Regions from separate parts of the Alistipes finegoldii DSM 17242 genome, predicted to be linked through region 2. Evidence: riboswitches for the same ligand, from Rfam matches in the RefSeq annotation. Region 2 holds a riboswitch; each other region holds the start of a gene.

Region 1 (7,629 bases), 1.6 Mb from region 2:
GCAGCGGCAAACAGGGGCTGGGAACGGCCTATCTGACGGGGTTCCGCTGGGGACTGGACAACGGATTCGACTACATTTGCGAAATGGACTGCGACTTCTCGCACAATCCCGACGATCTGGTGCGGCTGTACGAAGCCGCCGCCGAGGGCAACGACGTGGTGGTCGGCTCGCGCTATGTGCAGGGCGTAAACGTCGTCAACTGGCCGATGTCGCGTCTGCTGATGTCCTACTTCGCTTCGATGTACGTGCGCATCGTGACGCGCATGCCCCTGCGCGACGCGACGGCGGGATTCGTCTGCTACTCGCGCCATGCGCTGGAGACGCTCGACCTCGACGCCGTAAGGATGAAGGGATACGGCTTTCAGATCGAGATGAAATACTCGGCGTGGCGGCTGGGGCTGAAACTCAAGGAGGTATCGATCATCTTCGTCGAACGCCGCGAGGGCACCTCCAAGATGAGCGGCGGCATCTTCCGCGAAGCGTTCTTCGGCGTGCTGGGACTCCCGCTGCGCAAAATCAGGGCCGCGAAAAAAGCATAGAATATGAAAACTAGAATTTAAATCCGATCCTAACCAAAAGTAAAAAATTTTTGTCGGGATCGGATTATGTAATTTCTTCGTCTATTTTATGAGATACTATTTTTTGTATCTCTGCGCCCGGTGCCGCTCCCGCTTTTCCAAGAATTCTTTGCGAGACGGAAATTTCCTTTCTCCGGATAGCACCTTTTTATCCCAACGTCGCTGCATAAAATAGCCGGATATCTCTGGCCCCCAGACGATTGTGACCCAGACAGCAGCCTGTCCGGCGCAATAACAAGCGATTTGCACCCACGGCGTCAAATTCGTTCCCTCGGCAATAAGCACTTTATAGGTCAATAACGGCTCGAAAACGGCAAGGAACATAAGTATGGCTTGCGCCTGCCTGTCGCTCCGCGTAACGCCGAGATATTTCCAACCTGCCGCAACGATCAGCAAATTCGCAAAGAAGATAAACAGCATCAGCATTGGCCACGGAGCGATAAGGGTTACGTCCGATTTTATCCATAAAAACACCAACCCGAAAATAGCGGGCAACATCCCCTGAATCAGGGTTATGGCAACGATCCGCAGCATACGCCTATTCGACGGACAAATTCAGCTCAGGATTTTGGCGTGCAATCTCCCTGCAAAGCATATTTTTCACCTCTTCCACTGTGAACATCTGATTTCCTATCCGATAATATCCCATGCCGTCAGCGCTGGCATGGAAAATTATTTCATAAAAAACCAAATAACGAATCGCAGCATATGCACTGCCGGAAGCACCTGCTGCAAGCATAGCTTTCCAGAATACGAGAGCATATATTTTTGCTTTCCAACAAGCCCATGCTGTTGCTTTAACATCTGCAATAACAAGTTTCTTGAGGAACGACTTAATCGTACGGGTAGATTTCAATCCAATCTCCCACGCTCTACCATTGTCCGTCCAATATTCCCAAGAACCCAAAAAGACATTATACGAATCTGCGATCAACTTCCGATCATCGTCATCGTCAGCCGCACGATACCACGTCAGATATGCTTTTTGCATTTTAGATTTAAATACAGCATCAGAATCATTTGCAGTTTCAAGACGCTCCACTTCCTCCATATAACCTTTCACGGCAGAAGTCAAAGGGGCGTCCCGATTCATTTCGGGAATAATGGAAAAACCTTTCGTCGGCAGGGAGGATTCAACGGCAGCAATAATTGCCGGATCAACCGAAACATCCACACAATTTCGCACAAAGGCATTTATCTGTGCAGTGGACATGTTTCTGAAATTCTGATTTTTCAATGCAGCCGTCTGCACACTTGCCATCTGTTTGATAAAATCCTCTGCGGTCCCTGAAGCACGCGTCATAACATCAGGATTCTCGCCAAAATAATTAAGGATCTCTTGTAAATAAAGATTATGTTCCGCACCCGCTTGCAATGGCGTTTCAGAAGGAAAATTCGTGGCGGATTCGCTTTCCTGAGTTTGACACGACATTGCGAAGATCGCAAAACCGATCACAATCAATGTAATACGTTTCATAAAACTGAAAAGTTAGTGACACAAAATTTGAATTTGAGAACACAAGCGGATATCCAAAACCTAAAATACTATAAAACATTAAATATCCCACATACACTTACTAAATATTTCATAATATATTTTGATGAAAATTGAATTTTCATCAAACCTTGGATTTTATAACACATACAAAGGTTGCGGACCGCAATAATGACAATTGCATCGAAAAACACGGCGGCAATTCCGGCGGCAATCCGATATCGTTACGCCCGCTCCAGCAAAGAGGTCAGAACGTAAAGAAATAGTTCATGAAAAAGTTCCAGAAGGTGACCACGCCGATGGCGAAAAGCTTGGCCAGATAGAAATTCAGGCGGAAACGGCCGTGCAGCAGCCAGATCGTCAGGTTGTTGATGACAAGTCCCACGGCGGCAATGCCCAGAAAGCGGAGGTACTGTCCCGTAATGTCAGGATTCTCGTTGTGGAAAGTCCAGATCCGGTTCAGGATGTAATTCGTCGTCGAGGCGCAGAGAAAGCCGAGCGAATTGGCGACGTACTTGTTGAGCCTCAGCCACTCCTTGCAGAGGTAGGTGATTCCGAAATCGACGAAGACGCCCGAACCGCCCACGATGCAGAATTTGAGAAACTGCTCGATCATCGCGCAACCTCCGTGCGGAGGGGTTTTCCGTTAAACCAATTCGTATACCCTTCCCGGCGCAGGGCGAAGCCGGCGTCGAAATCGGTCCCGGCCAGCTGTCGGGGCACGACGAACGCCACTTCGCGCCGGATCTCCTCCTCGGCGGGAATCCGGAAACGTTCCCCGGTGTCGAACTCCTCGACGCGGAAACGACCGTGCTTCCAGAGCATGACGAGCGACATGTCGCCGCCCAAGTCGATGTTATAAGGATAGGGATTTTCGATTCGCAGCGAAAGCCGCAGCGTATCGCCCGCGGCAACTCGTTCGGGAAGCCCCGTGAAGGAGATGTCCACAAGGCGGGTCGGATGGAAATGCGTATCGACGAACCACGTGAAACGCTTGCCGTTGGGCAGTACGACGCTCCGGACGCGGCCCGTCGTGTCGGCTTCGTCATAAGGCGTCTCGACCAGCACTTCGCGGCCGGCAAAGCGCGTATCGTCGTCACGGAACTGCCATTGGTGGGTCCGGTAGCGGATATTGGGCTGGCAGTAGGCCTCTCCGCCGGTATAGAAGGCGTATTTGGCTGCAACGGCGTAACCGTGGCGGAAAACGACGGGACGGCCGTCGGCGATTTCGGCGATCTCCCCGTAACTGGTGCGGTTGTCGAACACTTCGTAACGGATGCCCAGCGGATTGAAGATCATCACCAGCCGCGTCAGGGCGATCAGGGCGAGCGTCACCCACCCCATGCGCATCAGGTAGCGGCGCGTCCGGGGATGACGCCGGGCGTAGGTGAAGAGCGTATAGAGCAGTCCGAACACGGCGACGATCACCCACTGGGGCTGGACGTATCCGCGCAGCGTCGAAAGCAGGAAAAAGACGATAAACGCCGCCGGAATGAATTTCAGCGCGCGTTCGACGGCGTTCTGCGGCTTCACGGCGATCCACGACCGGACATAGAGCGGCACGAAGAACGGGTTGAAGACGACCAGCAGGTTGAGCAGGTATTCGGCGACGTAACCGGGCCGGAAGACCGAGTTACGCCCCGCCAGATGATAGGCCAGCGACGCCCAGTCGTGCTCGTACTGCCACACGAAATGCGGCACGAGCAGCAACAGCGCCACCGCGCCGCTGAGATATAGGGTCGGACGCAGGAACACGCGGGGGGGGGTCGCCGCAAGCGCGAAGAGCACCACCAGCGCCCCGTGGTACTTGCTGTAGGCCATCAGCGCCATGGCCACACCCATCCAGAGCCACGCCGCGCGCCGCCCTTCGGTGAACCATTTGAAGGTGAGCAGGAACAACGCCGCGGTCATCATCAGCGGACCGTCGGGCACGGCGATAAAACCGTACAACTGCAGCATGAGCGTCGCGGCCGAGAGCATGACGAAAAGCCCCGCATCGCGGCGGTCGGCATCTGTGGGCCGGATGATGCGCCAGAAGACAAAGAGGTAAAGCGGCTGCAGCAGGGTAAAGAAAAACCGCACGCCGAACTCCCCGCCGAAGAGATGCTCCCCAAGCCAGACCAGCAGCGCCGTCATCGGCGGATGGTCGAAATAGCCCCACGAGATGTTTTCGGCGAACATATGGTAGTAGGCCTCGTCGTTGGCCAGCTCCGTAAGCCCGGCCTGAAAGAGGTTGCAAATCCACCATACACCCAGCCAGAACGCGACCAAGGCGTCGGGACCGAACGAAGCGTATATCTTTTTGACGGATGCTCTCATACGGCGGCAAAGGTAGCAAAATTTATCGGTTTTGCGCCACCCGGCCCCCAAAGAGAGGTGCATGCGGACAGCTTTTGCGAAAAATCACCGCATGAGGGCGGACGCGGCATATTTTTTCCGCGTCGGCCGCCGTCGGCCGTATTGTTTACAATTTGTTCATTAATTGGAGCGCCGAACGATTGCCGCCTCGGAAACAATCTCTATATTTGCTCCCGGTCAAGGTTCCCCGCCGGCGGCTGCCGGCTTGGGATCAAAAGGGAACTCCTGTGCAAATCAGGGACTATCCCCGTAGCTGTAAGCTCCGTTGCGCTCCGCACACTCTCAGAGCCACTGTCCGTCGGACGGGAAGGCGTGCGGAAGGAGCGAGTCAGAAGACCTGCCTGACCGATATACGGCACCCGCTTTCGGGATATAGAGCGGTGCAGCAACTTTGTTTTACACTGATTTTTTTGGTGAAACCATGCTTTTCAGGCGGCCGTCCGCCGGCAAAAGCGGGCTTTATCGCATAACCGGCCAACAACAAAACAGGAGAAAATATGGGCATTTCCGAACTTTACATCGTAAAACGCGACGGCAAGCGCAAAGCGTTTTCCGTCGAGAAAATCAAACGCGCCGTACGCAAGGCCTTCCTTTCGGTCGGCAGCTACGCCACCGACGACGACATCACGTCGATACTGAGCCGCGTACACGTGTCCGACGGCATGAGCGTCGAAGAGATTCAGAATCAGGTCGAAGTGGCGCTGATGGCCGAGCGTTACTTCGCGGTGGCCAAGAGCTACATGCTCTACCGCCAGAAACACACCGAGGAGCGCGAAGACCGCGAGAAACTCGAATTTCTGATCAACTACTGCGACGCCTCGAACCCGGCGACCGGCTCGAAATACGACGCCAACGCCAACGTCGAAAACAAGAATATCGCCACGCTGATCGGCGAGCTGCCGAAGCAGAACTTCATCCGCCTGAACCGCCGCCTGCTGACCGACCGCATCAAGGAGATGTACGGCAAGGAGCTGTCGGACAAATACCTGCACCTGCTCAAGGAGCACTTCATCTACAAGAACGACGAGACGTCGATGGCCAACTACTGCGCCTCGATCACCATGTATCCGTGGCTCTTGGGCGGCACGCTCTCGGTGGGCGGCAACTCGACCCGTCCGACGAATCTCAAATCGTTCTGCGGCGGATTCGTCAACATGGTTTTCATCGTGTCGTCGATGCTTTCGGGCGCATGCGCCACGCCCGAATTCCTGATGTACATGAACTATTTCATCGAGCAGGAGTACGGCGAAGATTACTACAAGCGGGCCGACGAGGTGGCCGACCTCTCGAAAAAACGCCGCACGATAGACAAGATAATCACCGACTGCTTCGAACAGATCGTCTACTCGATCAACCAGCCGACCGGGGCGCGCAACTTCCAAGCCGTGTTCTGGAACGTGGCCTACTACGACCGCTACTACTTCGAAAGCCTGTTCGGGGAGTTCGTATTTCCCGACGGTTCGCATCCGCACTGGGAGTCGCTGTCGTGGCTGCAGAAGCGTTTCATGAGGTGGTTCAACCGCGAGCGCACCAAGACCGTGCTGACTTTCCCGGTAGAGACGATGGCGCTGCTGACCAAAGACGGCGACGTGATGGACCGGGAGTGGGGCGACATCACGGCGCAGATGTACGCCGAGGGGCACTCGTTCTTCACCTATATCAGCGACAACGCCGACTCGCTGTCGAGCTGCTGCCGTCTGCGGAACGAGATTCAGGACAACGGGTTCAGCTACACGCTCGGCGCGGGCGGCGTCTCGACCGGCTCGAAGAGCGTGCTGACGATCAACCTCAACCGCTGCATCCAGTACGCCGTGAAGAACGGCATGCACTATCTCACCTATCTGGAAGAGATCACGGATCTGGTACACAAAGTACAGACGGCTTACAACGAAAACCTCAAGGAACTGAAGTCCAAAGGCATGCTGCCGCTCTTCGATGCGGGCTACATCAACCTTTCGCGCCAATACCTGACCATCGGCGTAAACGGACTGGTCGAAGCCGCCGAATTTCTGGGAATCCGCATCGACGACAACGACGACTACGTCGCTTTCGTGCAGAACGTACTGGGGCTGATCGAGCGTTACAACAAGAAATACCGCACCAAGGAGCTGATGTTCAACTGCGAGATGATCCCCGCCGAAAACGTCGGCGTGAAGCACGCCAAATGGGACCGCGAGGACGGATACGCCGTGCCGCGCGACTGCTACAACTCCTATTTCTACGTCGTCGAGGACCAGTCGCTGAACGTCGTCGACAAATTCCGGCTGCACGGACGCCGCTACATCGACCACCTCACGGGCGGCTCGGCGCTACACATGAATCTCGAAGAGCACCTTTCGAAGGAGCAGTACCGCCACCTGCTGCGCGTGGCCGCGGCCGAGGGCTGCAACTACTTTACGTTCAACATTCCCAATACGGTCTGCAACAAGTGCGGGCATATCGACAAACGCTATCTGAAAGCATGTCCCGCATGCCATAGCGACGATCTGGATTACCTGACGCGCGTGATCGGCTACATGAAACGGGTCTCGAACTTCTCGGCCGCACGCCAGCAGGAGGCCGAACGCCGCTATTACGGCAACATGAAACCGGCGGCGGGCGGCACGGAAACACCCGGACAGCAAGGTGCGCACCCGCAGCAGGAACCGTTCGCACAGAAAGAACCGGCCGGACAGAAAAGTTCGCCCGCTCAGGAGGCCGTATGACAGCTCCGGAAACAGTAGTCCGATACTACAATTTCGACATCGTATTCGCGGAGATTCCGGGCGAAACGACGCTGGCGATCAACATCGCCAACTGCCCGAACCGCTGTCCGGGGTGTCATAGCCCCCACCTGCAGGCCGATGCGGGGCATGTGCTCGACGCCCCGGAACTGCGCGCCCTGCTGGAACGGTACGGACGGTCGGTGACCTGCGTCTGCTTTATGGGCGGGGATGCCGCGCCGCACCGGATCGCCCGGCTGGCGGAGGTCGTGCGGCAGGAGTTGCCGGTCCTGCACGTCGGCTGGTATTCGGGACGGCAGGAGTTGCCGGAAGGATTCGCGCCGCAGGTGTTCGATTACATCAAACTGGGCGGGTGGGTCGAGTCGCTGGGGCCGCTGACTTCACCGACGACCAATCAGCGGCTCTACAGAATCGGTCCTGCGGGCGCAATGGAAGACATTACGGAGCAATTCCGTCACAAGCCGTAAAAGGAACG
Region 2 (7,629 bases):
GGCCGTTCGTTCGACGCCAAGCTGATCGGCAAGGACTCGGCCACGGACCTCGCGCTGCTGAAGATCGAGGCTTCGGACCTGCCGACGCTGGCTTTCGGATCGTCCGATGCGCTGCGTCTGGGCGAGTGGGTGCTGGCGATCGGTTCGCCGTTCGACCTGCAATCGACCATTACGGCGGGTATCGTGAGCGCCAAGGCGCGTAATCTGGGGGTTATTCCCAACGATTTCCGCATCGAGGCCTTTATCCAGACCGACGCGGCCGTGAATCCCGGCAATTCGGGCGGCGCGCTGGTCAACACGCACGGCGAGCTGGTGGGCATCAACACCCTCATCAAGTCGCAGACGGGCAGCTATATCGGTTATTCGTTCGCCATTCCCGAATCGATCGTGCGCAAGGTGGTCGTGGACCTCAAGGAGTTCGGCATCGTGCAGCGCGCACTGCTCGGCATCCGTTTTGCGATTGTCGATCAGGACTTTATCGACCGTGAAGGCAAGGAACTGGGCATCACCGAGCTGGGCGGCGCCTATGTCGCCGGCGTAGTCGAGGGCGGTTCGGCTTCGGAGGCCGGCATCCGCAAGGGCGACGTGATTCTGGACATCGACGGGGTGAAGATCAACGACAATGCGACCCTTTCCGAGCAGATCGGACGCCGCCGACCCAACGATAAGGTCAAATTGTCGGTAAAAAGAGATGGCGCAGTGAAACAAATCGAGGTTACTTTGCGTAATAAAGCGGGTAAAACGGAATTAATGACCAAAGAGGACGTCGATGTCGTCGAGGTTCTCGGCGGTAAGTTCGCCGATGCGGGCACCAAACTCTGCCGTGAGCTCGATATCAAGGGCGGCGTGCAGGTGGTCGGCATCAAGGCCGACGGAATTCTGGCCCGTGCCCGTGTCAAACAGGGATTTGTGATTACCCATATCAACGATCGTCCGGTCTATTCGGTTGCGGACATGCAGCGTATGGACGAGAAGGTCCGCTCGATCGACGGTATTTATCCCAACGGCCGCGCTGCGAGCTACACGCTCGTGGAGTAGTGCGGTCCGGGCGGGTTGTAATGTAGAATTTTATTTAGGAAGGTTAATAGATATATGCGTCAATTAAAGATTACAAAATCCATCACCAACCGCGAGAGCGCTTCGCTGGACAAATACTTGCAGGAAATCGGCAAGGAGGAGCTTATCACGGTCGAAGAGGAGGTGGAGCTCGCCCAACGGATTAAGAAAGGAGATCAGGAAGCCCTCGAAAAGCTGACCAAAGCCAACCTGCGTTTCGTGGTTTCCGTCGCCAAACAATATCAGAATCAGGGACTCAGCCTCCCGGACCTGATCAACGAAGGCAACCTCGGTCTGATCAAGGCCGCCGAGAAGTTCGACGAGACCCGCGGTTTCAAGTTCATCTCGTACGCCGTGTGGTGGATCCGTCAGTCGATCCTGCAGGCATTGGCCGAACAGTCGCGCATCGTGCGTCTGCCGCTCAATCAGGTGGGTTCGCTCAACAAGATCAACAAGGCGTTCGCACGCTTCGAGCAGGAGCACGAGCGCACCCCGTCGCCCGAAGAGCTGGCCACGGAGCTGGAGCTTCCCAAGGAGAAGGTCACCGACACGCTGCGCGTGGCAGGCCGCCACGTCTCGGTGGACGCCCCGTTCGCCGACGGCGAGGACAACTCGCTGCTGGACGTGCTGGTCAATCCCGATTCGCCCAACGCCGACCGCGGACTTATCAACGAGTCGCTCTCGACCGAGGTGGACCGCGCGTTGGAAACCCTCACGGACCGCGAACGCGACATCATCAAGTACTTCTTCGGCATCGGCACTTCGGAGATGACCCTCGAAGAGATCGGTGAGAAGTTCGACCTGACGCGCGAGCGCGTGCGCCAGATCAAGGAGAAGGCGATCCGCCGCCTGCGCCACTCGTCGCGCAGCAAACTGCTGAAATCGTATCTGGGCTGACGCCCGGCGACATATCCGGCCCGGTCGGGTCGTGTGAGTGAAAAAGCTGTCAAAAATGACGGCTTTTTTTTGTTTAGTGCTGTTGTGAGCGGCTGGCCTGCCGTATGCGTTTCGGTGCGGCGATGCTATTGGTGCGTGGTGTGTGGGGGTGCGCTTCGGGGCCGCGGGTTGCGCTGTGTGCGCTTCGGGACCGTCTTTACAGCAGCAGCCCGATCGAGAGCAGTATTCCGAAGAGCAGGATGTTGCGCGACGTGGCGCCCAGAATGGCGTTCAGCTCCCGGCCGCGGCTGATCCGCACCATGCGCCGCCATGTCGCCGTGTGCGGTGCGAGGTAGAGCAGGGGAAGCGCTGCCGCTCCTATGCGGCCGTCGCAGAGCAGCGGGAGGCAGAGCGCTGCGGCTGCGAATCCCAGTGCCAGATAAAGCCCGCTGCCGGCCCGTGCGCCCAGCCGGACGACGAGCGTGCGTTTGCCGCTGCGGGCGTCCTGCTCGCGGTCGCGGTAGTTGTTGACCATCAGCAGGGTGTCGATCGCCAGTCCGCAGGCCGCCGAAATGACGCCCGTCTGCCATGTCCAGCTGCCGCTGAGGATGCAACAGGTACAGCCGACGGGGACGAATCCGAAGAAAGCCAGCACCAGCAGGTCGCCCCAGCCGTGATAGGCCAGCGGATAGGGTCCCGCCGTGTAGAGGAATGCGAACACGACGCACAGCGCGCCGACGGCGATCAGCCACCAGCCGCCGTAAAAGAGCAGTCCGCAGCCCGTGATGCAGGCGGCCGCGGTCGTCAGGGCGATTCCGCGACGCATGGCGCGGGGTGTGATCCAGCCCTGCGCGCAGGCCCGTTCGGGTCCCAGCCGGTCTTTGCCGTCGGAGCCTTTGAGGTAATCCCAGAGGTCGTTGATGAGGTTGGCGTCGATCTGCATCAGGAAGGCGAACAGCAGGCACAGCACGGCGGGCAGCAGGTGAAAATCTCCGTCCGAAGCGGCTAAAGCGCAGCCCAGCATCACCGGTACGGCGGCTCCCGTCAGCGTCTTGGGCCGCGCCGCGAGCATCCATGCCCGAAACGAATTGGTGGCTGTTTGTGTTTTCATGTTTCCGGAGCGGACTTATGCGCTGCGTGTGGTTTTATTGCTGTATTGTTTGGGCGGATAACCGTTTTGCGGCTCCTTCCGGGGCAGGGCGTAGTCAGACGATCCCGGATTGGCGCAGGCCGAAGTCCCCGCGCCGCCTGAGGTGGCGGAAACTTCCGACCGATACGACGACCGATAAGACGACCGGCAAGACCGGACCGGCAGGCGACGGTTCACCATACGATCGGCTCCTTGCCGATGCTGCGGAGATATTCGTTGGCGCGCGAGAAGTGGCGGCAGCCGAAAAATCCGCGGTAGACCGAGAGCGGCGACGGGTGTACGGACTTGAGGATGAAATTCCGCTGCGGGTCTGCGATAGCTCCCTTTTTCTGGGCGTAACTGCCCCAAAGCATGTATACGACGCCCTGTTTGCGTTCGGAGATCGCGCGTACCACGGCGTCGGTGAAGGTTTCCCAGCCGCGGCCCGCATGCGACGCCGCTTCGTGTGCGCGGACGGTCAGCACGGCGTTCAGCAGCAGTACGCCCTGCTCGGCCCAGCGGTCGAGGTTGCCCGTCGCGGGAGGGGGCGTCCCGGTGTCGTCGGCGACCTCCTTGAAGATATTCTGCAGCGAGGGCGGGAACGGCACGCCGTCGCCTACCGAGAAGCAGAGCCCGTTGGCCTGTCCGGGACCGTGGTAGGGGTCCTGACCGATGATGACCACTTTCAGCTTGTCGAACGGGCATTTGTCGAAGGCGCGGAAGATGTTGCTGCCGCGCGGATAGATGCGCCGCGTGGCGTATTCCTGCCGTACGAACTGCGTGAGGTCGGCGAAGTAGGGTTTTTCGAATTCGGGAGCGAGCAGCTCTTTCCAGTCGGGGGCGATCTTTACATCCATGTTGCAAGGTGTGTTAAAGTGGTGTAAATGTAGTAAAAAGTCGGCAAATTCCAGTTGTTTTCGCTGCCGATATAAGGAAAGGGGTTTTGTTTTTTGCGCTTTGCCTGCTGACTGCGCGTGCGCGGATGCGGAAAAACCGCCGAAAGGGGCCGTGACGCTGATTTATATGATCGGCGACGGCTTGGGGCTGACGCAGGTCTCGATGCCGGTGATCGGGGGCGGTTACGTACCGAAGGCATTCGACCGTGCGCAGGGCGCGGCCCTGATTCGGACCCGCCGGCCGACAACCGCGTGCCGGACTCCGCTGCGGCGTGATGGACAACACCGGACAGGTCCGGCGGATCATGGCGCCGCTCGGACCCGGCGGCTGACGGTACGGAGGGGATTTGTGCCGCAACCCGAATTCCGGCTGCGTTTTTTTTGTTTATTTGAGGGATTGTGCTACCTTTGCTTTCGCTACGGTTTCCCGGTCCCTTTGCGGTCGCCGGGAATTAAAAGGGAATACCGTGAGAATCGGTAACAATTCCCGTTGCTGTGTGCCCGGCTTTCTTGATTGAAAGTATTTTCCGGCATTCTTGGCCACTGGTCCTCCGCGGACCGGGAAGGCGCCGGAGAGAAGGGCGAGTCAGAAGACCTGCCGTCGCGATTATACGGATTTCGCTTCTACGGTGAATGGAGCAGGTCTTGGGTCATTTTCAACCGAACGTATTGAGTGTGTCGAAAACAACCTCGGATGCCGGACTGCGCGCGCTTTGTTGCGTGTGCGTCGGAGTGTGCCTTTTCATCTTTGCGGTCCGCCGGAACGGAACAGTGTTCAACCAAAAACGGATAAAAGATGAAAAAACTGATCTTAGGATGTTTGCTGGCCCTGTTTGCATCGGGCTGTAACGACAACGAACCGGAACAGAAACCGGTCGAACTGAAAATCTCGTTCGCCGGGGAGAATCCCGTCGAATTTACGGTCGGGGAGCAGAAGCGGCTCGCCTTCACGGTGACGGGCGACGATCTGGAGGGGCTGACTTTCGCCGCCGAGCCTGATGAGGCCCTCTCCGGTTGGACGGTTGTCGTCTCTGCCGGGCGCGAGGGGGATGCCTACGCAGGCGCGCTCGATGTTACGGCGTCCGCAACTCCGTCGGAAACGGCCGTGACGCTGACCGTCACCGACCGCAACGGCAAGCCGTGGAGTGCGACTACGCCGACATTGACGGCCGTGCAGGCGCCGGTGACGGCCATCGACCTGAGCCGGGACGGAACCGCCAACTGCTATATCGTCAGCGAGGCCGGCGATTATATGTTCGACGCTGCGGTGCGTGGCAACGGCAGCGGAGACGATGCCGCGATCGCGCTTGCCGACGGCATGAAAGCTGACTGGCTTTGGGTGACGAAAGGGCTGGAGCAGGAGATTTCGGCGGTTTCGCTCGATGCCGGAAAAGGCCGCATCTTCTTTACGGCGGCAGGCGCCGCGAAGGGCAATGCCGTCATCGCGCTTGCGGATGCCGCGGGGGAGATCGTGTGGAGCTGGCATCTCTGGTTCACGCCGGAACCTCGGAGGGTGACCTATGCCAACGGCCGCGTATTGTTGGACCGTTCGCTGGGAGCCGTCGGCACGACGCCCGGATCGGCCGAGGCTTACGGACTCTATTACCAGTGGGGCCGCAAGGACCCGTTCTGCGGGGGTACGGCCCCCGAAACCTCGGCGACTGCTTTTGCGCAGGCGGCGAAAAATTCGGTCGTCAATCCGGCCTTCGCCGATACGCATGCGTGGAAGCAGGAGAGCGGGGCGGCCGTTTCGACACTGGAATACGCCGCGGCGCATCCGCTTTCGTTCCTTTCGAACAAGGGTGCGACCGGAGTTTACGACTGGCTGGCCAAGCCCCGCGCCGATTTGTGGAATACCGCGAAAACCTGCTACGATCCGTGCCCCGTGGGGTATAAGGTGCCGGACCGCGATACGTGGGACGATTTTGCGGACGATCAGGACCGCTATGTGGACGGAACCTCGGAATGGGATGGGGAGAAGTACGGCATGACCTACATTTTCGGCGATCTGAGGGACTGGTACCCGACATCGGGTTACCGTAACCGCGACAAGGGCAATCTCGCCGGTCTCGCTACGACCCGTACGGGGCATTACTGGTCCAACTATCGTTCGGGAAACACGATCTCTTGTTTCTATATTTCGAAAAAGCTCAGTACGGGCAAACTGCTCCAGCCGCAGTCTTCTTCGAAATCCGATGCGGCATACGGCTATAACGTTCGCTGTTGCAGGGAGTAATCCGGAGCGGCGGAGTCGCAGAGCCGTTCGGAGATAGGGCTGAAAAGTCCGGAGCGGCCGGGGCGGTCTCGCAGGTATCGCTATTCGGCGGTCCGGCAGGCCGATAAAAACGGCGTCCACTGAACTCAGGGTGGACGCCGTTTCCGCTTATGGTCGGTTCGGTGGCTTGGGAAAGCCGGGGCAGTCTCTGAGGACTGCCGGCGGGGGCTTGAAAATCCGGATCGGATGCCGGTCCGCGGGATCTTGGCTTGGGAAAAGCAGGCCGGGCGGCCGATTCGTGGAGCCGGTTGATTCGGGGAATCCGGGCCGATCGGTTTGGGGAATCCGGGTTATGGCGCCGCGCAGTCTGCTTGGTCGGAGCCGGTTGAAAAACTACTTTCCGGATTCCGGGGCCGGCGTATCTGACGCTTTCGTAAGACGGAAGTCCACGGGGAGCGTATATTTCACGCGCACGATCTGTCCGCGCTGTTCGCCGGGTTTCCACTTGGGCGAAGAGGCGATGACGCGGCGAGCCTCCTCCCAAAGCGACGCGTCGGGCGATTGGAGCTTTTCGATGCTGCTTACCGAGCCGTCCTTCTCGACGACGAACGACAGCACGACACGTCCTCCGATCCCCTTTTCGAAAGCTTCGGCCGGGTACTTTACGTTTTTCTGCACCCATGCCCGGAAGTTGCCGAGGTCGCCGTACGGGGCGGCGGGATCTTCGGTCGGGAAGAGAGGCATCGTTTCGGTCACAAGGAACGCCTCTTCCTTTTCGGGGGTGCCGTTTTTAATCGCGATGGCGTTTGCCGCGGTTTGTTCGGCGTCATCCCTCTTGCCGTTGCTTTCGGACGTAGCAGGTTCTATATCCGCTCCTTTGAGCGTGATGACTATCACGCCGTTGCGGGCCTTTTCGCCGTAGAGTGCGGTGGCGGCCTTGTCCTTGAGGACACTCATGCTCTCGATCCGGTCGGGATCGAGTTTGCCGATCTCCTTCGTTTCGATTCCGTTGACGATATAGAGCGGTTTGTCCGTTACGGTCGTTGTTACGGTCGTGCCCTCCGTTTCGGATCTTCCGGACGTTGCGGGCTGCATGTCGAACATGAACATCTGACGCGCCTTGTCGCCGACTTGTGCGATATGCGGTTTGCATCCTATGTAGCTGATTTCAAGAGCCGAATTGGCCGGTACCTGTAATGCGGCCAAGCCTTCGTCGTTGGTGACCGCACCTATCTGCGAACCGCTGACCTTGACCAGCGCACCGGCGAGCGGGGCGTTGTCCTTGTAGGTGGCGACGCTGACGGTCACCTGCTCCTGCTGTTGCTCCTGCGGCGTGTCGGGCAGGTCGTCGGTGGGGGTAAAGCCTGCTTTGGGGTTTCGTATCAGGGATACGACGACCGGGTTTTCGTCGTTTACGGCGATGGTCCGGGGCTCGTAGCCGATATAGCTGATTTTGA
Region 3 (7,629 bases), 1.6 Mb from region 2:
GCGGCTCAGCCCCGAACGGAAACTCCGATTCTCGGCCCTCTGCCGCGAGGCAGGGCAACCGCCTGCCGAAGTCCTGCGCCAGCTGATCGACCGAGGAACGGTAAGGGCGCGAATCACACGCGAACAGCTGGATTTCATGGCCCAGCTCAAAGGCATCGCCCGGAATCTGAACCAGCTGACCCGGCTGGCCAATGCCAAAGGTCTGGCGGCTGTCAGGGTACGGCATGCGGCGATCATCACGGCCATCGAAAAACTCCTGAAACAAATATGCGATGGTCGGTAAGGTAATATCGGGATCGTCTTTTTCGGGGACGGTAGGCTACGTGATGAAAGAAGAATCCCGGATATTGGAAGCCGAAGGAATCATGCCCCCGGAAGTGAAGGATATGGTGCAGGACTTCAAAGACCAGACCATGCTCAACCCACGGCTGAAAAACAATGTCGGCCATATCTCCTTGTCTTTCTCACCCAAAGACGCCCCGCGGATGACCGACGCCCTGATGACGCAGATCGCAAAGGAGTATATGCAAAAGATGGGCATCACCGATACGCAGTATCTATTGGTGCGCCATCTCGACCAGCCCCATCCGCACTGCCATCTGGTCTACAACCGGGTCGGGAACAACGGGCAGACCATATCGGACAGGAACATCAAGATCCGCAACGCCAAGGTCTGCCGGGAGCTGACCGAGAAGTACGGATTGTATCTCGCACCGGGAAAGGACGACGTACGGCGGGAGCGGCTGCGCGAACCCGACAAGACCAGATACGAAATCTACGATGCGATCAAAGGCTGTCTGCCCAAATGCAAGAACTGGAACGAGTTGGAAGGTAAATTAAAGGAACAGGGCATCAACGTCCGCTATAAGTATTGCGGAAATACCAACCGCAAGCAGGGTGTCCTCTTCTCGAAAAACGGCTTCGAGTTCTCCGGATCGAAGATCGACAGGGCATTCAGCTTTACGAAACTCGACAACCGGTTCACCCACCTGCAACAGCAGGCGCTGCATCGGGCCGAGCTCCTCGGAAACCTCTCGGCGGCGGCAGGCAATTACCGTTCGGCATTTGCCGGGTTGTTCGGCGGCATGGGCGGCGGTACGCGCGAAGAGCCTGCGGCGCCTAGCCCCGGCGGAAAGATCGACGCGATTCCGCTTCCGCCGGCCAGTTCGCCGGTCGGAGTATCGGCCGCACAGTTGCAGCGCAAGCCGGGAGAAAGTCCCGAAGAGCATATAGCACGAATCACGGCGCTGCTCAACGCCGCAGCCGAAGCAATGGCCATCGCCGCGATGGAACGCCGCCGCAAGCTCGAAGAACAGAAAAGAAGAGCCAAAATGAAAATATAACCTTAAAACCGGAAAACCATGAACAACGAAAATAAGATCGACCTCTCGATCGAGATGTATGAAGACCTCAAGGAAACGCTTGTCAAAACCATCAAAAACGCCAAGGCAGGCAGCGCAGGAAACGCAGGTTTGGAGAATGTCCAGCTTGGACGGATCGAACGGCTGATAGAGGCCGCGGAACGCTCGCAAGGGCAGATCGCACAGCAGCTCGAACAACTGCAACGGAATACGGCCTTGTCCGGAGCAAAAACCGAGCAGATGCAGGAATTTACCGACAGATACAACGCGTTGCTGGCGCAGTTAGCGGGGAGACTGGAGGTGATCGACAAGGAGAATCGAACAATAATTACTGAAGTTCTAAGTTTCAAAAAGTCTTTATCCGAATTCAAGAACGAAGTTGATACGACGAAATTCGAAAAGCTCGCCAACAATACATTATGGGAAATGAAAACCCAGATACGCTATCTCAAACAACCACCTATCGTTCTGAGAACAATCGTATTTCTAACCGTATTATCAATTTTGACAATATTGGCAACCGGGTATTTATATAGAGATCGGAACGAATGGCGGGGCGAAGCTACATATTGGTATAAACAGAGCGACCAATATAAAACGACACAGACTAATAAAAAATAAAAACATTTTTTATTACTGGTAAATTTTGTATCTTTGCCACGCAAAGGTTCGGAAAGAAGGCCATATGGCCTCCGATCGATTAAAAGGGAATGCCGTGAAAGTCGGCAACAGTTCCCGCTGCTGTAAGTTCCTGTCCGGAAACGGACACATGAGGGATCGACAATCTCAGCCACTGGTGAAAACCGGGAAGGCGTCGTAACCGGAATAAGTCAGAAGACCTGCCTTGCATGACAGATTGGTTTCGCAGCCTGCGGAGAATGGGCGTGAATCGATAATGCATGTAAAGCACTTTTTCATTTTGTTTCGTTGCATTGCGGCTGTGGAATCAATGGTTACCGAACAAACTATTGATACCAAGCGCATAATGAAGCAATTCTACCTTTCGATCCTATGTCTCGCATTTATTGCGGGGGGGGGAATTTCCACAGCAGTTCAGGCATCCGATAAAGCCGATTCCACCACGAACCGGCGTTACGTCGGAAAACTGGACAGTATCCAGAAAATCAACGAGGTCATCATCGTCGGCACCCCCGTCATTCCCAAATACCGCGAAGTCATCCCCGCACAGGTCCTCAAGGAGGTCGACCTGCAACGGCTGAACAGTCTTTCGGTGGCCGACGCCATCCGCTATTTCGCGGGCGTGCAGCTCAAGGACTACGGAGGTGTAGGCGGACTGAAGACCGTCAACATCCGCTCAATGGGCACCAACCACATGGCGGTCTTCTACGACGGAATCCAGTTGGGCAACGCCCAGAACGGGCAGGTCGATCTGGGGCGCTTCTCGCTGGACGACGTGGAGGAAATATCGCTCTATAACGGACAGAAGAGTGACATTTTCCAGTCGGCCAAGGATTTCGGGGCCTCGGGAACCATCTACATCACTACGCGGCGCCCCCGCTTCGAGGAGGGCAAGCGGGCCAATTTCAAGGCCACGATGAAGACCGGCTCGTTCGGGCTCATCAATCCCTCGATGCGCTACGAGTATAAGATCTCCGACGCCGTCAGCTCGTCGTTCAGCGGCGAGTGGATCAATGCCACCGGCCGGTACAAATTCCGCTACCGCCGCCGCAACACGCTGGGCGAGATCGCCTACGACACAACGGCCTACCGACAGAACGGCGACATCAACGCTACGCGCATGGAGGCCGGACTCCACGGCAAGATGGCCGACGGACAATGGACCGTGCGGGCCTACACCTACAACTCCGAACGCGGCATCCCGGGAGCCATCGTCAACAACGTCTTTCGCCATGGTGAGCGGCTGTGAGACACCAACTCGTTCATCCAGGGAACGCTGACCAACCGCTGGTCGAAGAAATTCCGCACGCTGTTCAACACCAAGTACGCCGCCGACTACACCCATTACGAGAATCAAGACGCCAAGTTGATCCAAACCAAGAACACCTACAAGCAGAAGGAGTTCTATTTCTCGTGCGCTAATCTCTACAACATCTTCGAACACTGGGAGGTGTCGCTGGCCTATGACTTCCAATGGAATACGCTCGACGCCACTTTTTACATGCCCACAGAAAGCGATGGCACCTTCCCCTTTCCGACGCGCTATACCCATATGGCCGCATTGGCCACGGCATTTGAATGGGGACGGTTGAAGATGCAGGCCAGCGTGCTGGGTTACTTTGTCCACGAAAAGGTCGAGCGCTTCGAAGCCCGGCCAGACAAGGCTGTGGCTACCCCGGCGTTCTTCGGATCGTTCAAAGTGCTGAAAAACCACGACCTCTCTGTACGCGCCTTCTACAAACGGATGTTCCGTATGCCGACCTTCAACGACCTCTACTATACGGACATGGGCAACGCCTTCCTCAAGCCCGAATATGCCGAACAATTCAACGTCGGCCTGAAATACACGCGCAATTTTGAGAAATCGCCTTTCATGCGGATGCTCGACGTTTCGGTCGACGCCTACTACAACAAAATCACAGATAAAATCATCGCCTATCCCAAGGGACAGCAGTTCCGCTGGACGATGCTCAATCTGGGCGAAGTGGAGATCAAGGGCGTGGACGCCGTGCTGAACGCCCTGTTCACGCTCGGCAAACTGGAGGTGACGACCAAGTTCCAGTACACCTATCAGGAGGCCATCGACATCACCGACCCGGCCGACACCTACTACCGTGACCAGATTCCCTACATCCCCTGGCACAGCGGCTCGGCCATCCTCGCGCTGTTCTACAAGGGGTGGGGGCTCAATTACAGCTTCATCTACACGGGCCAGCGCTACAACCAGCAGGAGAACATCCCGCGCAACCACACCCAGCCGTGGTACACGAGCGACCTCTCGCTGCAAAAGACTTTCAAGATCCGCACCCGAACCCTCAAGGCCACGGCCGAGGTTAACAATCTTTTCGGACAGGATTACGACGTGGTGCTCAACTATCCGATGCCGAAGACCAACTTCCGGTTCGTCGTCAGCGTCGATCTCTAACCTCCGCGAGCCATGAAAAGGTATCTCTTCATCGTTTTGGCCGGCTGCTGCCTCGCCGCCGGCTGCCGGAAGATCGAACTGGTGAACCCCACCGAGTATGAGGTGTTGCCGTTCGGGGAGGATCCCGACGCCGATCCGATCGGCATGTATCTCCTGAACGAAGGCAACATGGGCAGCAACAAGGCGGACATCGACTACCTCGACTACCGTACGGCGGTCTATGCCCGGGGTATCTATGCAGAAAAAAATCCCAATGTCGTCAAGGAATTGGGCGACGTGGGCAACGACATCCAGGTTTACGACGGACGGCTGTTCGCCGTCATCAATTGTTCGCACAAGGTCGAGGTGATGGACGCCTACACGGCGCGGCGCATCACGCAGATCGACATTCCAAACTGCCGCTACATCCGGTTCAAGGGCAAATATGCCTACGTTAGCGCGTATGTCGGGCCCGTGGCGATGGATCCCAACGCCCAAAAGGGCGCGGTCTTCAAGGTGGATCTCGACACCTATAAGATCGTCGGCCAGGTGACCGTGGGTTACCAGCCCGATGAACTGGCCATCATCGGCGGACGCGCCTACGTCGCCAATTCGGGCGGTTACCGCGCCCCGAACTACGACTCGACGGTCTCGGTCATCGAACTGGAAACCATGCGCCAAATGTACAAGATCGACGTAGCGATCAACCTCAGCCGCATCAAAGCCGACGCCTACGGCAACCTGTGGGTCTCCTCGCGGGGCAACTACGACGACGTTCCGTCGAACCTCTACCGGCTGGAACCCAACGGCGGACGTTACCAGGTGGCCGAGGCGATGAACATTCCGGCTTCGAACATGATCATCTCCGGGGATTCCCTTTATGTCTACAGTGTCGAGTACAGCAACCAGACCTCGAAAAACACGGTAACCTACGCCATCATCGACGTCAAGAAAAAGCGTGTCGTATCGCGCAAATTCATCACCGACGGCACAGAGCTCGATATCGTGATTCCCTACGGCATTGCCATCCACCCCCGAAACGGCGACATCTATGTCACCGACGCCAAGAACTACGTTTCGAGCGGCGTATTGCACTGTTATTCGCGCGAAGGCGTCCACAAATGGAGTGTCCGCACGGGCGATATCCCCGCACACATGGTTTTTCTCGAACGCAAACAGACTCGGCAATGAAAAAGATATTCGCCATCCTGCTGTCGGCCCTCGCGCTCGGCGGCTGTGAAAACGACGGCATCCCCTATGTGAGCCTCGGGCTGGACGACCTTTACAAGGTCGCCCGCATGCAGACCGTCGATCTCAAACCCGCCTTCACGGGCGAAAGTTACCGCTGGACGGTTAAGACCGCCTCGGGAGCCGATTCGCTGCTCTCGGAAGAGAAGGACTACATCTTCCTGATGCAATACCCGGGCACCTATGACGTAACGTTCCAAATCTTCGACCCCGTCAATCCGATCGTGCACCGGATGACCTTTTACGTGGTCGAAGAGGAGGTAGAGTACAGTCCCTACATATCTACGGTCTACGAATACTGCCCGGCTCCGGGACAGTTCGTGAACGCGATGCCCGAATATCGGGAGGGCGACACGGCGGAGACCATGCGGCAGAAGGCCGAGGAGGCCATCGCCGGAAAGATGCAGAGCGGTGTTTCTCTCGGCGCATACGGCGGTTACATCACGTTCGGATTCGACCATACGGTCGTAAACGTTCCGGGCGAATACGACATCCGCATCGACGGCAACTCGTTCAACAGCGCAGCTCATCCGGGCGTCGACGGAGGCAGTTCGGAACCGGGTATCATCATGGTCATGTTCGACGAGAACCAAAACGGCAAGCCTGACGACAAGTGGTACGAGATCGACAAGAATCCGTGGTACACGGATGAGGCGGCTACCTACGGTTATGAGATCACCTATCATCGTCCCGCCCCCGACCATGTCCCGACGCCCGGCGAAGGAAACGACAGCGCCCTGACCGATATGACCTACATCAAATGGGAGGATAATCGAGGACAAACCGACTATGTCTACAAAAACAAGTTCCACGACCAGGACTACTATCCTAAGTGGATCGACGCCGACGAAATGACGTTCCGAGGCACGCTGCTGCCCAAGAACGCCGTGGATGTCTCAGGCAACGGCTCCTATTACCTGCAATACATGTTCAAATACGGCGCCTATGCAGACAACTATCCCAACGAGGCCAAGGACGAAAACGGCAACTATTACAACGGCTTCGACATCGGATGGGCCGTGGATCCCGAGACCCGCGAACCGGTGCACCTGCCGGGGGTCGACTTTATCCGCGTCTACACCGCCCTAAACCAGTACTGCGGCTGGATCGGCGAGACCTCCACTGAAATTTTCATGGCCCGCGACATGCATATCTACGTGCGGCCCGACCAACACCAATAAAATAGAGATTTCACACTATGAAAATGAAAAAACTGCTGTTGCTGCCTGCGTTGCTGCTGACGCTGAGCGTCGGGAATGTCGCCTGCTCCTACCACAACGACGACAACCCCAACGAATACCCCGATCCCCAACCGGAGCCGGAACCCGAACCGGAGCCCGGACCCGACATTAACCAAAAATACCTCGAAGCTGCGTATACCTCTAACTGTTTTATGGTCAAGCCGGGACAGTCGGTCGACATCCCGATACTGAAAGCCTTTGCCATGTGGAACCTCTACGCCGAATGGCTGGGTGAAACTGATCTCATGGGACTGACACCCGAACCGGTTCTGCTTTGGCAGGATCTGCCGGGTTTGATCACGAACGTCGGACTGATTCCTGGACAACAAGCCGAAGAGGGTTCCATCGCCGTATCGACGGCCGACAAGGTGGGCAATGCAGTAATCGGCATCCGCATCGGCGGTGCAATCCGCTGGAGCTGGCATGTTTGGGTGACACGCTACGATCCGGATGCGGAATTGGTAGCTTACGGCAAAATCTACACATGGGACAATAACGGCGACGGAGTTGTAGATTATACTTTTATGGATCGCAACCTCGGAGCCACGATCGACAAGGCGATCATAGAAAATACTGCCGCTGACTCATTGGCCGCTTGCGGACTGATGTACCAATGGGGGCGCAAGGATCCTTTCCCCGGAGACCACGACTTTCGCCGTTCCAACAGTACCGATTACAACTATTTCGAAAGCAAACCGATCTACGACACTTCGGGAACGTTGCTTACCGAAGGAAG
Region 4 (7,629 bases), 620 kb from region 2:
AACTCCGGCTGCACCATCCAGTGTTTCCACTTGCGGTTATCGCTCAGCGTCCACCCGTTGTAGTTGCCGGACACGTCCATCGACCACCTGCGGCCGAGCGGGAATTCCACGCCCAGATTGACCGTGGCCGCCGCGTCGTAAATCAGGTTCGTCTTCAAGCCGACCTCACGGCAGGTCCGCGAGCGCTCCAACGTATCGACGCCGGCACCCACCGGGTCTGCGGAGAGTAATTCCCCTCCGGAAACCCAAGAACCGCATGCGAGCAGCAACAATGATAAAATCAGTCTCTTTATTCTCATAAGCAGCAAATATTGTTTTTCAATCATCCTTGGAGGTTCGATACGTGTCGGCCACCTCACGGGTCCGATCCATTACGGACGGTCCGGCGACGGAGAGACGCCCGCCCCAAGAATCGGCATGCAAGAGCTCCGAACGGCGACGAAGCCGCGTAGGCGTCTGTCCGAAGTATTGTTTGCAGAAAGTGGTAAAGTAGGAAGGCGTAGCAAACCCGTAGTCCGCAGCGATCTCGGCGATGCACTTATCCGTATTGCGAATCTCGTGAAAGATATGCTCGGCACGGCGCTCGTTGAGCCACTCGTGCACCGAGCGTTTGAATTCGGCCTTGAACTTGCGTTGGAAACTGCGCACGCTCATGTTCGCGAGGGCCGCAAAGCCCCTCACGTCGCAGACATCGCGGTAATGCTGGAAGATGAAATCCTTGAAGTTGTCGTTATAGCCCACGACATAATGCAACAGGGCGTACAACTCTTCCGGCGCGTGGTAGCCGCGAAGAAGAATACACAACTCCTCCTGTTTGACCTTATGGTAATGGATGCAGTTCAGGCCGTCGTCCAAAGCCCCGGACAACGACGAGAAAAATGCCGCAACAGGCTCTTTAACTGTTAATTGCGGAACAGTTCGGAGGGGGGGGGATTTTTACAGACCTCGCGCGACAAATCCAAGAAAGAGTATTTGTTGCAAAGCGGCAGCTGCCCAGAAAAGAAGCAGGCCACTAAGCGGCTGCCGGATACGGACGCACCTGAGAAGCGAAGATTCTTGGGAACGAGAAGCAACGCACCCACCCCGACACACTGAGGCGGGAAAAGCCCCCACTCCACGAGCAGGCGACCTTCGGCGATGTAGAGCAGCACGCTACGGTTCTCGTCCTGAAACGACAGCACCTCGCCCGCCGACAACCGGTACTGTCGGAAAAGAGAGGTCGAATCCGAAGCGTAATTCTCGCAGTCCAAGTGAGTTTCTATGTCGCAAAGGGGCATAAGGATCAAACTTCTGGTTTTTGATGGCAAAATTACAATATCTTACACCAATTATGTTTTCGAAAACGCGACAAAAAATTTCGTAAATCCGACAAAAGAGCCTGTTTATAAGGCACATGGGCCAAACAGGCTTGCCGAAAATTACACAAACACGACATTGTGCGGGAGAAAACAGGCGGCAATCAAAAGAAAAACCGATGCTGTCGAGCACCGGTTGGAACAACCCGGAAAAAGGGGATCATGCAGGATGCGAAACAACCCTTTCCGCATTTTCTTGGGAGGGGGGGGGCTAACGAAATACGTCCGAGCGCAGGGAGGACGTCCCCGCAGGGAACGGGAGGAGATCGTCCGAGCTCCGCGAGGAAAGCTCCTCCCGGAAGCCGGAGATCGCCCTGCCCCGGCAGGGAAGCTCCGGCGCCCTAATATATCGTATTTTCCAAGCAGCTGTTTTCGAAAAATGCCGCATCCCACGGAAAGAGTCCGAAGCAAGGTCATTTCAAAGGCTTTTGCCGTCGCTGCCGTTCGGGGGCCTTTTTTCGATTTTTCCGGGAAGGGGGATTTTCCGTCGCAAAAGTCACGGCGGAGCGTAAATTATCGCTGTCAGGGTGTAAAAACGTTCGACAAATGTGTTTTTTTTTTGCACAAAAGATGTCGGTAAAATGTGACGCCCTCTTGGTGGCACCCTATTAAAACAGAGAAACGACATGGAGATAAGAAGAGAGATGCGGGGAAGATACCGTTGAAAAAGAACTTTTGAGAATTTATCGGGTTTATGCCACATGGGGCGGCAGTTCCGTATTTTGGTCAAAATATAGTCCTCTCTTTTATTATCCTAATAATGCCGAAACAACAGACTGATTCCAAGTCTCGTGAAAAGACCGGCAAACGATGATTGTCGGTCTTTTCACGTTCGAACGCCGTCCTATTAAGCGGCAGCCTTTCACAGGCGACCGGGCATTATATTACTATCGGCGTCTCGAATAATCAACGGTCGATTCCATCACACGATAGGATACCTTGCGTGTAATACCACTGCTTTCCACAGCTAAAAATTGATACGGTTGCCTTCGGCGAAAAGCGAATCGAGAAGCCCACAGAGTTCCGACTCCAGCTCCTCTCCGTCGAGATCGCCGCATATGGTAAAGAATTTCCCCTGCGGGGTGCAATACTGCACCGTACTGACGACGGCACAGGATTCCGCACCGCAGATAATGACCGCATCGACATCCTCTTCGTGGCGCAGCATGGCGTTGTAGAAAGCCAGAAGGTAGCGCGGAGCATCGATCGGCGGAACCAGCATCATCGTGCCCGACACGTCGAACTTGTCGGGTGAATTCACCACTTTCAGGCCGTATCGTCCGGCGATTTCTTCGGCCGTCGCGGCCGGAACTCCATACAGTAAGATATTCATAACTGTTATTTTAGAAAAAGGCGCGGCCGACTACTAATCTCTATGCAATGACTTGTTATGGCAGTAACGGGTCTTTGTTCGCCGCGCCTTTTTGGGGTTATCTGAAAATCAAAATTAAAAGCTGAGCCGCCAACACCCGCAGGAACATCGACAACGGGTAGACCGTGGCATATCCCACCGAAGGGGCGTCGGAGGTGGTCTGTTCGGTCGAATAGGCCAGCGCCGACGGATTGGTCGAGGCGCCCGAAAGCACGCCGATCAGCGTATAGTAGTTGAGTTTGTAGCGATAGCGTCCGAAAATGCCCGCCAGCAGCAGCGGCACGACCGTGATCACGGCGCCGTAGGCGATCCAGACATATCCGCCCGCGACGAGCGTCGGCACGAAATCCTCGCCCGCACCCAGCCCCACGCCCGCGAGGAAGAGCGAAATGCCCACTTCGCGCAGCATCAGATTGGCCGACATCGTCGTGTAGGTGATGAGCCGGTAATGCGGCCCGTAGCGGCCGATCAGGATGGCGACGATCAGCGGACCGCCGGCCAGCCCCAGTTTCACGGGCTGGGGCACCCCCGGAATCCAGAACGAAATGCTGCCCAGGACGACACCCAACGCAATGCCGATGAAAATGGGGATCAGATTGGGATGGTTGAGCCGTTTGAGCGAGTTGCCGAAAAGCCGTTCGGCATGGGCCACCGACAGTTCGGAGCCCACGACCGTCACCCGGTCGCCCAGCTGCAACTGCAAGTTCCCCGCCGCCACCAGGTCGATGCCCGAACGGTTGATGCGCGTGATGGTGACGCCGCTCGACGAGCGGACGCGCAGTTCGGCGAGCGTCTTGCCGTTCAGCTCGGGTTTGGTGATCAGGATGCGCCGCGAGATCATCTTCGGGTCCTGTATCATCTGCTCGGCGTCCACTTCGCGGCCGAGCAGAGCGACCAGCGCCTCGACATCCTTGGGCGCCGCCACGAGCAAAATCCGGTCGCCGCAGCGGAGCGTCGTCGCAGCGTCGGCCAGTTCGGGAGCTCCGCCCGGACGGCAGATGCGCGACACAACGAAGTCGCGCAGGGCCAGATGCCGTATTCCGGAGATGCTTTTGCCCTCGATGGCCGGATTGCAGACTTCGACGGAGATCCGCCGGGTCGTCAGGTCTTTCAGAACGTCCGTGCCCAGCCCGGCCGCCTCTTCCTCCTGCCGCACGTCGATGCGCAGCAGGCAGCGCAGTGCCAGCAGGGTCAGGATGGCTCCGACGACACCGAGCGGATAAGCCAGCGCATAACCCATTGCGATATCAGGCGCATCGGCCCCGGCATGCATGTCGCTGAAAGCCTGCTGCGCGGCGCCCAGACCGGGCGTATTCGTAACGGCGCCCGACATCACGCCGACCATCGTCGTCATGGGAAGTCCGGTGACATAATAGAGGGCAACCGTCGTAACGATGCCGAGTGCCACAACCAGCACAGCCAGTTTGTTGAGCGTGATGCCGCCCTTGCGGAAGGAGGAGAAAAATCCCGGTCCGACCTGCAAACCGATAGAATAGACGAAGAGAATCAGGCCGAACTCTTTGAGGAAGTGCATCAGATGTTGGTCGATGTTCATGCCGAAATAACTGAAGGCAATGCCGACGAACAGAATGCCCGTTACGCCCAGCGACACTCCGGCAACCTTCACCTTGCCCAGAACAATGCCGAAGGCGACGACCAACGCCAGCACCAGCACCGAATGAGCCACACCGCCTCCCCAAAGCGACTCGGAACCAAACAACAACCTTTCGAGCAATTCCATACCGAATCCCGTTTTAGGCCGAGCTGTCCCCGCAAAGCGAAACCCGTGTGCCGAAAACGGCACAGCAGCCCCAAGAACAACCTCGGAATTAAAATTATCATGCAATACACAACCGATATCGAATGCCCATTCCTCGGGGTCCTCCGACGTCGAATCGATCTGGCAGGTCTTCTGACTGACTCCTGTTCCGAAGCCTTCCCGGTCGTAAGACCAGTGGCTAAGATGTTCGGAACTTTCTGCGGAGCTTCACAGCAGCGGGACTGTCCGGGATTTACACCCGATTCCCTTTTCATTCCCTCCCCTGTACGGGGAACAGGAAACCAAATCTGAGGGCAAAGATAACGGTTTATTTTGAAATGCCATTTCGAACTCCGATTTTTTCACTGCAAAACCGATGAAGTCGGAAGAAACGTTTATTTTTTATCTTATGGAATTCCATCCCTGCTACACGGCCGAAGATTTTACTGCATCGCTGTCCGTTTCCGACTACATTGCGCGCTTCCGCGATGTCGAACGTATCGGGAATTATTGTATCGCCTGCCCCCAACTACGGCCGCAGTTGGGGGTGTCCGCCATTCCGATTCGATGTCGGGGAATACTTTGCGGAATATACTTCCGCATTGCTCGTCGCCACAAAAATCACCCCGCTCGTTCCCAATCTTCCGATCTCGGATTCAATGACGTTGATCCGCGCCGAACGTATCCGGCTCGAACAGCGGCTACTCGAAATGGAACACCAATACGACGGACGAGCGTTTACCTATGTCGGAAGCTGTCTTTACTGCCCGAAGGGAACCTGCACGCGCACTGATGGAAAGCCCTGCCGTCATCCCAACTTGGTGAGGCCGTCGCTCGAAGCGTGTGGATTCGACATCGTACGCACAACCTCCGAACTGTTCGGCATCGAACTAAAATGGGGCGAGGAGGGACGGCTGCCTGAGTATCTGACTCTTGTTTGCGGATTCTTCCACAATGCGGATAATGTAATATGGAACGGATAAAGGCCGTTTCAGTCAAGGTCAGTCAAGGAATGTCCGGGTCTTGTGTGAAAAGCATCTTACCCGGAAGCTGGTGAACGCTTTGTACTCGGCAGATAAGCTCCGGCGCCCTACCCTCTTATCGAAGGCATCAGGCGGGACGGTATATGATGCGGTGTATGTGTTGACAGTGGTTTACGGGGCAGTTTGCAGGAGCGGGCGGTATTCCGGATGGAAAGCGGCACGGGCTACGCAAAAGGCAATCGGATGTAGCGAGCATCCATGGAAGAATAGGTCAAAACCGCTGTTTCTTTCGCCGCCGTCGCTGGATTCTTTGCTGTTCTTCATAAGCCCGCGCATCGGCCAAGTCCAACAGCGTGTCGACAACTCCTGAGACAGGATTTGCCGTGCGGCTTCGTTGTTCGTATTGGCGTTCCGCGTGTTGATCTTCTTTTTGGGAGGTCGGGAACAGCTCGTTGAAAACACGGGCCGAGAATTCTTTTCCCAGCACCGAACCGTTGGCGACAATGCCATTGGTGTGGTCGATAAACGTTACGCCGTAGATTCTGCCCACGGGGTTGATACGGAATACAGTGTCGATACCGTCCACCTTCAACAGTTGCCGGAACTCGTCCCGTGTATTGTGCGAACTCATGGCATCTTTGACCGTATGGCGCAAATGGTCGAGCGCTCCCGGTGCTTTCAGTTTTTCCTTTGATTTTGCATAATACGTTTGCAGGGCATTATAACCTACGTCTTTCCCTATTTTACTCGACTTGAAGGGCGTACCCGTTCCATAGCCGTCGTCGGTCATGGCTCCGTAGACAATACCCGCATAATTTCTGCCTTCGATCGTTCCCGTACGTTCCTCGACTGAGACGTTGAACAGTTCCAGCAGCGTGCGGAACTCGCCGTAGGACGAGCATTTATAATTCCGCAGGCACAACCTGACGACGGATGAGATCTGTTGTTTGACGTTTCCCGCCTTATAATTTACTTTCCGAAGATCGGGAGTGTCCCTCTGTTCCTGACCTTTGACCGCCGGATGGAGGTTGTACTTATGTTCCAAATCGCGGGTAATTTCCGCAGAACGACGGGCTTCGAAATCGTGTGGTAGTTTACAGCCTTTCTCATCGACGCGCAACGATACGATGTGGAGGTGCTGCCGATCAATGTCCTTATGTTTGAAGACGATATAGGGCTGATCTCCGTAACCCATCTTCTGCATGTATTCATTTGCGATTTCCCGCAACTGTTCGTCTGTCAGCCTGTCTTCCGGTGAAGGGTTCAGCGAAGCATGGAAGACCGTATTGGTCGTTCTGCGGTTGGCTTCGAGGTAGGGCCAGAAACTATCCATGCAGGCATCGATATCCAGTCGTCCGTGTTTATCGAACGGTTCGAGCATCTTCTGCCAAAGCAGCACCTCGGCTTCATCCTTATCCACTTTCTCCTTGTTATAGCGCAAAGCCCCACCGGGCGAGGAGCCCGATCTTATATTCGCAACCACTCCTTAGCTTGTTTTGCGAGGTTCAGAATCTCGATACTGAGGGCTTTCAGCTCTCTCGTTCGCTGTTCCAATGCAGCGATCTGATGCGGGATCGCGACGTTGGAGAAGTGCGCATTGATGGCCTTTACAATCTGGTTGTAGTTGTTCGCAAGTTTCTGGAATTGGAAATAAAAATCATTCAGCCGGGCGACGAATTGTGTCTTCGATGGGTCGCGTTTGACGACGACGAACTCCTCGTTGAAGATTCTTTTGACGATAAACCGGCTGCGGTTATGCTCCAATCCTGCCTTACAAAGCATCTGCTTAAAGCGGATATTCTCTTCCGTGGTGAGTTTGAAATTATACCTGTGGACTCTGGGATCTGTCGTTGTCGGGCGTCCGATCCTCTTTTTCGTGGTTGTCATCAGTCTGGTAGTTTAAGTGGCGTGACTCGGGAACGCCACCCAGCCTCGCAGAGCGAGCACCTTTCGTATGCCGAAAAACTTTTCGGCATACAAAGGTACAGCTCGCTCGCCTCAAGTGAGGCGAAAAATCCGCGCCGGAGAATCTCTGACCGAAATTTCGAAAATCCTCCATTACGGCTTCCGGGGCCGGGTCTGTTCCCGGTGCAATATTACAACCGTTTCGGGGCAAAAAAAATCCATCGGTGCGGACTGGAGCGGACTGGAGCGGACATC

Evidence for each region. Region 2 has a riboswitch for cobalamin ahead of ALFI_RS01955 (hypothetical protein). Riboswitches for the same ligand answer to the same signal wherever they lie in the genome.
Region 1: another riboswitch for cobalamin. It lies ahead of nrdD (anaerobic ribonucleoside-triphosphate reductase); the one in region 2 lies ahead of ALFI_RS01955 (hypothetical protein).
Region 3: another riboswitch for cobalamin. It lies ahead of ALFI_RS11050 (TonB-dependent receptor); the one in region 2 lies ahead of ALFI_RS01955 (hypothetical protein).
Region 4: another riboswitch for cobalamin. It lies ahead of ALFI_RS04860 (putative transporter); the one in region 2 lies ahead of ALFI_RS01955 (hypothetical protein).

What each region holds. Positions count from the first base shown of each region.
Region 1 covers NC_018011.1:2,547,237-2,554,865, reverse strand. The annotation lists gene ALFI_RS11150 (polyprenol monophosphomannose synthase) at 1-539, shown strand, start outside; gene ALFI_RS11145 (hypothetical protein) at 636-1,112, opposite strand; gene ALFI_RS11140 (hypothetical protein) at 1,117-2,055, opposite strand; gene ALFI_RS11135 (GtrA family protein) at 2,321-2,689, opposite strand; gene ALFI_RS11130 (ArnT family glycosyltransferase) at 2,686-4,392, opposite strand; cobalamin riboswitch at 4,595-4,789, shown strand; gene nrdD (anaerobic ribonucleoside-triphosphate reductase) at 4,929-7,136, shown strand; gene nrdG (anaerobic ribonucleoside-triphosphate reductase activating protein) at 7,133-7,621, shown strand.
Region 2 covers NC_018011.1:440,934-448,562, reverse strand. The annotation lists gene ALFI_RS01980 (Do family serine endopeptidase) at 1-1,038, shown strand, start outside; gene ALFI_RS01975 (sigma-70 family RNA polymerase sigma factor) at 1,093-1,953, shown strand; gene menA (1,4-dihydroxy-2-naphthoate octaprenyltransferase) at 2,150-3,043, opposite strand; gene ung (uracil-DNA glycosylase) at 3,256-3,918, opposite strand; cobalamin riboswitch at 4,361-4,574, shown strand; gene ALFI_RS01955 (hypothetical protein) at 4,754-6,193, shown strand; gene ALFI_RS01950 (M56 family metallopeptidase) at 6,566-7,629, opposite strand, start outside.
Region 3 covers NC_018011.1:2,529,751-2,537,379, reverse strand. The annotation lists gene ALFI_RS11065 (MobC family plasmid mobilization relaxosome protein) at 1-283, shown strand, start outside; gene ALFI_RS11060 (relaxase/mobilization nuclease domain-containing protein) at 273-1,343, shown strand; gene ALFI_RS11055 (hypothetical protein) at 1,362-1,982, shown strand; cobalamin riboswitch at 2,009-2,222, shown strand; partial or broken gene ALFI_RS11050 (TonB-dependent receptor) at 2,347-4,425, shown strand; gene ALFI_RS11045 (DUF5074 domain-containing protein) at 4,438-5,595, shown strand; gene ALFI_RS11040 (hypothetical protein) at 5,592-6,833, shown strand; gene ALFI_RS11035 (fibrobacter succinogenes major paralogous domain-containing protein) at 6,851-7,629, shown strand, end outside.
Region 4 covers NC_018011.1:1,064,623-1,072,251, forward strand. The annotation lists gene ALFI_RS04840 (DUF3575 domain-containing protein) at 1-299, opposite strand, end outside; gene ALFI_RS04845 (helix-turn-helix transcriptional regulator) at 319-804, opposite strand; gene ALFI_RS04850 (hypothetical protein) at 903-1,277, opposite strand; gene ALFI_RS04855 (hypothetical protein) at 2,323-2,688, opposite strand; gene ALFI_RS04860 (putative transporter) at 2,786-4,468, opposite strand; cobalamin riboswitch at 4,613-4,808, opposite strand; partial or broken gene ALFI_RS04865 (DUF2284 domain-containing protein) at 4,896-5,469, shown strand; gene mobB (conjugal transfer protein MobB) at 5,741-6,952, opposite strand; gene ALFI_RS04875 (plasmid mobilization protein) at 6,937-7,356, opposite strand.